4 regions of the Clostridium kluyveri DSM 555 genome follow, and region 4 is predicted to be linked to each of the others. Evidence: riboswitches for the same ligand, from Rfam matches in the RefSeq annotation. Region 4 holds a riboswitch; each other region holds the start of a gene.

Region 1 (2,207 bases), 880 kb from region 4:
TTACAGGCAATCATGAATCAAGAATCCACCAATACGAAAAATTGAAAAAACACATGGCAGAAACCGGAGTTATCACATTAAATAATAAAGGTACTACAATCAAATGGGGTGTAGATTCTATTCGGTTGTTAGGATTAGATGATCCATCCTTTACAACAAACTACAATTTATCTGGAAGAAATGCAGCCATAATTGATGCAAAATTGAAGACTATGAAAAATGAGAGCAGCCACTACACAATCTTGTTATCACATAGACCAGAATTGTTTCACGTGTATGCAGATAATAGAATTGATTTGGTTTTAAGTGGTCATGCTCATGGGGGACAGATACGTTTACCCCTTGTCGGGGGACTTTTTGCACCAAATCAAGGCTTCTTCCCCAAATATTCTGAGGGCCTATATGAAAAGAACCAAACTAAAATGGTGGTCAGCCGAGGCCTTGGAAACAGCCTCTTTCCTGTCCGAATCAATAATCGCCCCCAATTAGTTGTTATTACACTGGTATCACAGCAGGATTTGTAGAGGTATATTTTAATCTCCTTTAAATTTAAAAAAATATAAAAATATTTATTTTTCTATTGACAAACAGTATATATATCTGTTATCATTTTTTCAATTGAATACGGAACTTCTTATCCAGAGTGGCGAAGGGACTGGCCCTATGATGCCCAGCAACCTGAATGATTTTTCATCATTCAACGGTGCTAATTCCAGCAGGTATAAAACCTGAAAGATGAGAAGCATGAAGGAACTCTTCTTGTGACTTATCTTACAAGAAGAGTTTTTATTTTTAATTTTTCTTAAACTATTTGGAATAGGAAAGAAGTTTATAAATACTTTTAATCTATATATTATAAGAAGGAGAGATTTTTATGAATATTTTAATTGTAGGAGGGGACAGACTTGATAATATTAAAAATAAGCTGAACAAATGTGGAATTAATAAAGTTAATCACATTACAGGTAGAAAAAAAGGGGATAAGAAAATAGAAATCCCTAAAAATACGGATGTAGTATTAGTACTTACAGATTTTATAGGACACAGTATGACTGAGATAATAAAAAAACAATCTAAAAAAAATCATACTTTAATTATGTTTTCAAAACGTTCATGGATATGTATTGAAGAAAACATAAAAAACATATTTATTGATTAAAGGTTAAGTAAAACTAAAAGAATATTCCTAAAGTTCTTTTAATCTAAAACTCGTGGATTAATTTTATAATAAGGAGTGAAGCTAAAGTGTACGAACGGATGCTTAACAAACAAATAATTCCATCATTAAATGATATATATGAAACTATTGGAAAGGAAAGTATTTTATATCTTGAAAAACTACACCAATTTATGATTGATTCTTATGAACTATCAATCAGACTTAAATTTCGTTTTGGAAGTGACCATGGATGGTGTTATAAATATTGCCATAAAAATAAACATATATGTTATGTTTTCTTTGAAAAGGGTGCGTTTACTGTAATTATTCAAATTGGTGAAAATCAATTAAATAAGCTATACAATAAGTTGGATAGTTTATCTTTAGAAGATAAAGATGCATGGAAAAATCAATATTCCTATAGAATCTTAAGCAATAAAAATCTAGAGGATATAAAATCCATTATAGCTATAAAAATGAATTCCATTAAAAAGAAAGTTTCTTAAAATATATATGCATATATCCATGAGTTCATTACATGTTTTAATTGCACACATTTATTATTTTATGCAGATAAAACTCTATGTACTAAAAACCTTTATCATATTCCATCAATCTATTTTTAAAATACACTATTTTTAAATTACAGAACTGCGAAATTTCTCTTGCCGCCATGAAATTACTTCCTATAGCTTCAATTTGGTGGGCATCGGAACCTATAGTTATATATTTTCCACCCAGCTGGTTATATCTTTTATAGATGTTTATCATATTCTTTACTGATATGTTCTTATCAAGTCTTCGTGTATTTAACTCCAGACACTTGCCTTCTTTTATCACCTTATTTAATATTTCATCTATTATATCAGAAAATTCCCCGTAGTATATTTCCTTATCTTCAAACTTAGCATATCTTGCTATATAATCAATATGCCCTAGACTATCTATAAATTGAAATTTATCCAAATTACCCAGTATAACTTCAAAATACTTAGCATAGGCTTCTCTTTTACTTTTTCCTCTATAATAATCTTCATAATAAAGATCT
Region 2 (2,207 bases), 1.2 Mb from region 4:
AAAGTTGAACTCTTGCTTTTGTTGCAAAAGCTACAGCACCTAAGTCAGAATATATAAGTCCACCATAACTTTCATCAGGTGTGGTGAAATCAGGAAATTTGCCACTTGCTGCCCAGTCAAATTTACCACCATCAACTATAACTCCACCAACTGCAGCTCCATGTCCTCCAATAAATTTGGTCGCAGAATGAATAACTACATCTGCACCGTATTCTATTGGTCTTACGAGGTATGGTGTTCCAAATGTATTATCTAAAATAAGAGGTATCTTATTCTCATGAGCAATATTTGCTACAGCCTCTATATCTAAAATATTAATTCTTGGATTGCCTATTGTCTCTCCATAAACTGCTTTAGTTTTAGGAGTAATAGCTTTTCTAATATTTTCAGGGTCATCTGGATCTACAAATATTACATTAATTCCAAGTTTCTTTAAGGTCACCTTAAATAATTCATAAGTTCCGCCGTACAGTGTGCTGACTGATACTATTTCATCTCCAGAATTGGCTACATTAAGTATGGAGTATAAAATTGCCGCCATTCCAGATGATGTAGCAAGGGCCGCAGAGCCTCCTTCAAGGGCTGCTATTCTCTGTTCAAATACATCTTCAGTAGGGTTCATTATTCTAGCATATACGTTTCCTGGTTTCTTCAATTGGAAAAAGTCTGCAGCTTCATCTGCATCTTTAAAAACAAAGGATGTAGTCTGATAGATCGGAACTGCTCTGGCACCAGTAGTTGGATCTGGCACCTGACCTGCATGTACCTGTAATGTTTCAAATGATAATTTTTTTTCACTCATTATATATTCCTCCTTCATATTTTTGCATCAGATATTCTTTATTTATTATTTTTGAAGTTTTTAATATCTTGCACGAAACTTCTTGTTTACAATCTAAAGAAAAGTAAAAATAAAAATCTTCTTGTAAGATAAGTTACAAGAAGATTTTCTTCATGCTTCTCATCTTCCAGGTTTCACACCTGCTGGAATTAGCACCGTTGAACAATAAAAAATCATTCAGGTTGCCGGGCATCATAGGGCCAGTCCCTCTGCCTCTCTGGATAAGAAGTTCCGTATTCGATTGAAAAAATGATAACAGATATATATAATACTTGTCAATAGAAAAATCAAAAAAAATAATTATTTTTTATTTTTGGGGAGTGGAACATTGTAAAAATGTTGACAAGCAATATTAAAATATTTATTATGAAAAAAGAATGAAGACATAATTTAGAGTTATATGGATAAATAATTAATGTTTTATTGCATAAATATAAGGTTATAGTTTAATCAGGTATAGAGTACTTGGGAAAAGAGGAGACATAATGAATTTTAAAAATTTAGTAGATAAATTCAATAATAGATTTATTTTTTTTGATGGAGCTATGGGAACAATGCTTCAAAAAGCAGGACTTAAATTAGGAGAATTACCAGAGGTACTTAATATTACAAATCCTGAAATAATAAGTGGGATACATAGAAAGTACTTAGATGCAGGAGCAGATATCATAACAACTAACACTTTTGGAGCTAATGAATTAAAATATGATTCTTCTGATTACACCATAGAAGATGTGATTTCAGCTGGAGTAAAACTTGCAAAACAAGAAGCAGGAGATAAATTGGTGGCTCTTGATATAGGGCCTATTGGAAAGATTATGGAACCTACAGGAAATTTAAGCTTTGAAAGTGCATATAAATTATTTAAGAATCAAATCGTTATAGGTGAAAAGTCTGGTGCGGATGTGGTTCTAATAGAAACTATGACTGACTTGTATGAGGCAAAAGCAGCTGTCCTTGCAGCAAAGGAAAATAGTAATATCCCTATATTTTGTACAATGACATTTCAGGAAGATGGAAGAACTCTTATGGGTACAGATGCTAAAACTATGGTATTTGTACTTGAAGCTTTAGGGGTTGATGTTCTTGGGGTTAACTGTTCTTTAGGGCCTAAAGAGCTTCAAGGGATTGTGGAAGAAATTTTGAAATATTCTTCTATACCGGTTATGGTGCAGCCTAACGCAGGACTTCCAAGGTATGATGGGGAAAATACAATTTATGATATATCCCCTGAAGATTTTGCAGAGAATGTATTAACCATGGCTCAAAAAGGGATCAGAGTCTTAGGAGGATGCTGTGGTACTACTCCAGAATTTATAAGAATGTGTAGAAAGGATTTAGAAGGGTTAACACCTTTGAATATAGA
Region 3 (2,207 bases), 500 kb from region 4:
ATTATTATTTTTACAAGCATTTTTTGAAGTGACAACTGTACAATTTTTAAGACAATTCTTAATATTAGAATAGTTACTTAAATTACATTTCAATGAAACTTGTTGTACTACTGGATTACTGCAAGTGTTTGATGCTGCTTTTGCTATAGTAGGAATAACAGCTGGTATGCCTGATGCAATAATTAGTGACGCAATTAACAATTTGATTTTTTTATTCATAAAGTAAACCCCCTAAAATTTTTATGAAATCATATTAAATTTCATATTAAGTTTTTACATATTTATTAAAAACTTATCTTAGAGTATAAATAATAAATATGAATAAATTAATTCTATTTTATAAATGAATTACAAACATTTTTAAAAATTATCAGAATATTATGGTACTAAAGTAATATTTTTTATATACATCTATATATATGAATAAAAATCAATAATTTTTTCCTTTAATGCATATAACAGGTAATATTTTAATAATGCCCCAATGAAAAGTCTTTTTGTAGAATTAGCCTTGTTATAAGATTTTTTACAATATAATCAAAGTGTGAAATTTAAGTAGGTGTATTCATGATTAAGTAGTAGTAAATGGTAAGTTAAAACATATCAATTTAATATGAATATTTTGAAAAAAATATATATAGAATTTTATATTTTATTTATAAATTATAATTAATCTATAAAATTTAATTTCTATGAATATTTTTGGAAGAATATTCATATATCGGAATATTCAAAATATATTATCTATAATAAAATATATTGACAAAATATTTCAAAAGCTTTATAGTGTATTTAAATCAAAAATGAGTTAATTAAATATAGATTTCTTATCAAGAGAGACGGAGGGACTGGCCCTATGATGTCCGGCAACCAGAAGATTTTTATTTCATGGTGCTAATTCCAGCAGGTATTAATATGAAAAGCCTGATAGATAAGAGACGATTAGGATAAAAACTTCCTGAAGTTTCTTCAAGGAAGTTTTTTATTTTAACGGTAAACCTAAAACCCCATAAGATAATGAAAAATATATAGAATTGACTCGCTATTTTATATTGAGTAATGAATTGGAGGTAATAAAAATGAGTAGATTATTTACATCAGAATCCGTTACAGAAGGACATCCAGATAAAATTTGCGATCAAATATCAGATGCCATATTAGATGCCATTATTGAAAAAGATGAGAATGGCAGAGTTGCTTGTGAAACAGTTGTTAATACTGGAATTGTAATTTTAGTGGGGGAGATATCAACCAGAGCCTATATAGATATACCCAAGATAGTGAGAAAAACCATAAGTGATATTGGATATAGTAATTCAAAATTTGGATTTGATGCAGCTAGTTGTGCCATAATAACATCTATAGATGAACAGTCTTCAGATATTGCACTTGGAGTAAATGATTCTCTAGAATCTAGAAATGGTGAAAAAGATAATATTGAGGCAATTGGAGCGGGAGATCAGGGAATAGTGTTTGGATTTGCAACTAATGAAACTCCTGAATATTTACCTCTTCCTATAGTATTAGCTCATAAGCTTGCAAAAAAGCTTTCAGAGGTGAGAAAAAATAATATAATTCCGTATTTAGGACCTGATGGAAAGACCCAGGTTACGGTAGAGTATGAAAAAGGAAAACCTGTTAGAATAGATACTGTACTTGTATCTTCCCAGCATGAAGATAATGTAAGTTATGATGAAATTGAAAAAGATATAATAGATAAAGTTATAAAAGCAGCAATACCAAGTGGGCTTTTAGATTCCCATACAAAATATTTGATTAATCCTACGGGACGATTTGTAAAAGGGGGACCGGAAGCAGATTCCGGACTTACAGGAAGAAAAATAATAGTTGATAGTTATGGAGGATATGGCAGACATGGCGGTGGAGCATTTTCAGGAAAGGATCCTACAAAGGTAGATAGGTCAGGAGCATATGCTGCTAGATGGGTAGCTAAGAATTTAGTGGCAGCAGGTATAGCAGATAAAATTGAAATAGAAATAGCTTATGCCATAGGTGTTGCCTCACCTGTATCTGTAAGTGTAGATACTTTTGGTACAGGTAAAACAATAAGCGATGATCAAATAGTGGAAATTATAAATGAAGTATTTGATTTAAGGCCCGCTGCTATTATAAAAGAACTTAATTTAAGGAGACCTATATATAAAAATACTGCTGCATATGGACATTTTGGAAGAACTGATATAGAT
Region 4 (2,207 bases):
AATAAATGCTTCTGCGGAAACTGCTCCATCAAGTGTCACTTCTACATCTGCATGGATATGGCAGCTTCAAAATGAAGTGGATGCATATGGAGGTATAGATAATTTAATATCCAAATTAAAATCATTGGGAATAGCTAATGTTTGTATTAAGTATAATGAAGGGGAAAGGGCTTCTGGCGGAGGCATGAATTTTAGAGAGGATTTTTTAAAGTATGTCAATAATTTTAAAGAAGCAGGATTTAAAGTAGGTACCTGGGGATATAACCATTTTGATGACGTTGAAGGAGAAGCTAATATAATAGTAGATGCCCTTAATAATAGCGATTATTATGTTTTTGATCCTGAAGATGCGGTGTCAGGTAAGACAGAACAAGCAGAAGAAATATGCCAGATTGTAAGGAGTAAATGTCCTAATGCTATTATTGGCTATACTACTTTTCCAATAGCAAGTTATCACCAGGATATACCTTATTCAGTTTTCAATAAATATTGCGATTTTGCTGCTCCGCAGTGTTACTGGGGAGAAATGAAATGGTCGGTCACTGCATGTATGGATAAAATGATTCAGGATTACCAATACTATGGTCTAGACAAGCCTATATATCCTTTAATACAAACCTATAATGTGGACTACAATGACTATGAAACTTATGCTGGGTATAAATTCAATTCTACTGGATTATGGTCCTTTGATGAGTTAGGCAGTACATGCCAGGATTTTTTAATCAGTGAAGGGGATAAGTTGAATAGTTAAACATGTGAGACAGGAATTACTATCCTGTCTCTTTATCCGAACGCTAGAATTGCTAATACTCCCATCTTCTTCAAAGTGGGAGATAAACACTGCTACGCGCCTGGATAAGTTCTTCTAAGGTTTAGATGGAGATAAGCAGTTCTCTACAGCAAACTCCACCTAAACCTAAGAATCACTTGATATGTTCTAATTTACTATTGACAAAATGATTAAAAAAGTATATTATTAACTACAAATTTAAAAGTTAATGATTAAAGTTCAAAAGAAAATTTCTTATCAAGAGTAGTGGAGGGACTGGTCCTATGATACTCGGCAACCTGAATATTTTTATATATTCAATGGTGCTAATTCCAGCAGGTTAAACCTGAAAGATGAGAGAAACAGTTAATATAACTTTCTATAGTTTCTCTGTAGAAAGTTTTTTTATTTGATTGGCTAGACAAACTGGAGGTCAAATTTTATTTATCATAGAGTTTTTTAAGTGTAATCTCTATGATATTTAGAATTTGGCCTCTTCTTTATTATATATAGTACTTTATGAAAGTATATCTAAATTTAGAAAAGAGGAGATTTTCATGAGTGAAAAATTTAAAATAGGAACAAGAGCAGTACAAGGAGGATATTCGCCTAAGTCAGGTGATCCAAGGGTAGCTTCAATAGTTCAAAGTACATCATATAAATATGACACTTTTGATGAAGTGGCAAATGTAGCGGCAGTGAGTGCAGATGTAACAGCATTAAATAAACAGGGAGGATATCTGTACACAAGAGTAGGAAATCCAACGGTGACAGCACTTGAAAAAAAATATGTAGAATTACAAGGCGGTGTTGAAGCAATTGCCACTGCATCGGGACAATCAGCAGTGGTCTATTCCATAATAAATATTGCAAATTCAGGAGATCAAATTATTGCAAATTCAAACCTATATGGAGGCACATACAACCTTTTTAACACAATTATACCTAAATTAGGAATTAATGTATCCTTTGTAGACCCCACAGCTTCTGAAGAAGAGATTTTAGAGGCAGCAACAGAAAATACTAAACTGATATTTGGGGAAACCATAGGAAATCCAGGACTTAATGTATTGGATTTTGATAAATTTTCTTCTGTGGCAAAAAAATTAGATATACCGTTTATCGTTGATAACACTATAGCAACACCTTATCTTATAAATCCCTTTGAGTATGGAGCAAATATAGTGGTTCATTCTACTACTAAATACTCAGATGGTCATGCAGTGTCCCTTGGAGGGATAATTATTGATGGAGGAAACTTTAATTGGGCAAATGGAAAATTTCCGGATTATACTACTCCTACTGGTCCCTACAACGTGATATTTGTCAATGAATTCGGAAAACGTGCTTTCTCAGGAAAATTAAGAACCAATTTAGTTGAAGAATTTGGTGCCGCGCCAGCTCCATTTAATGCATTTTTAACAAATATGGGATT

What was found. A riboswitch is a leader RNA that binds a small molecule or an ion and turns the genes downstream of it on or off. The one in region 4 is predicted to bind S-adenosylmethionine.
Region 1: another riboswitch for S-adenosylmethionine. It lies ahead of CKL_RS06435 (DUF2325 domain-containing protein); the one in region 4 lies ahead of CKL_RS10680 (O-acetylhomoserine aminocarboxypropyltransferase/cysteine synthase family protein).
Region 2: another riboswitch for S-adenosylmethionine. It lies ahead of CKL_RS04795 (O-acetylhomoserine aminocarboxypropyltransferase/cysteine synthase family protein); the one in region 4 lies ahead of CKL_RS10680 (O-acetylhomoserine aminocarboxypropyltransferase/cysteine synthase family protein).
Region 3: another riboswitch for S-adenosylmethionine. It lies ahead of metK (methionine adenosyltransferase); the one in region 4 lies ahead of CKL_RS10680 (O-acetylhomoserine aminocarboxypropyltransferase/cysteine synthase family protein).

The regions. Positions count from the first base shown of each region.
Region 1 covers NC_009706.1:1,340,813-1,343,019, reverse strand. Annotated here, with positions in the region: gene CKL_RS06440 (metallophosphoesterase) at 1-524, shown strand, start outside; SAM riboswitch class I at 632-742, shown strand; gene CKL_RS06435 (DUF2325 domain-containing protein) at 875-1,159, shown strand; gene CKL_RS06430 (DUF3788 domain-containing protein) at 1,258-1,665, shown strand; gene CKL_RS06425 (histidinol phosphate phosphatase) at 1,748-2,207, opposite strand, start outside.
Region 2 covers NC_009706.1:981,429-983,635, forward strand. Annotated here, with positions in the region: gene CKL_RS04795 (O-acetylhomoserine aminocarboxypropyltransferase/cysteine synthase family protein) at 1-802, opposite strand, end outside; SAM riboswitch class I at 959-1,069, opposite strand; gene CKL_RS04800 (homocysteine S-methyltransferase family protein) at 1,327-2,207, shown strand, end outside.
Region 3 covers NC_009706.1:1,714,940-1,717,146, reverse strand. Annotated here, with positions in the region: gene CKL_RS08030 (CAP domain-containing protein) at 1-219, opposite strand, end outside; SAM riboswitch class I at 825-938, shown strand; gene metK (methionine adenosyltransferase) at 1,080-2,207, shown strand, end outside.
Region 4 covers NC_009706.1:2,219,160-2,221,366, reverse strand. Annotated here, with positions in the region: gene CKL_RS10685 (Ig-like domain-containing protein) at 1-754, shown strand, start outside; SAM riboswitch class I at 1,025-1,132, shown strand; gene CKL_RS10680 (O-acetylhomoserine aminocarboxypropyltransferase/cysteine synthase family protein) at 1,330-2,207, shown strand, end outside.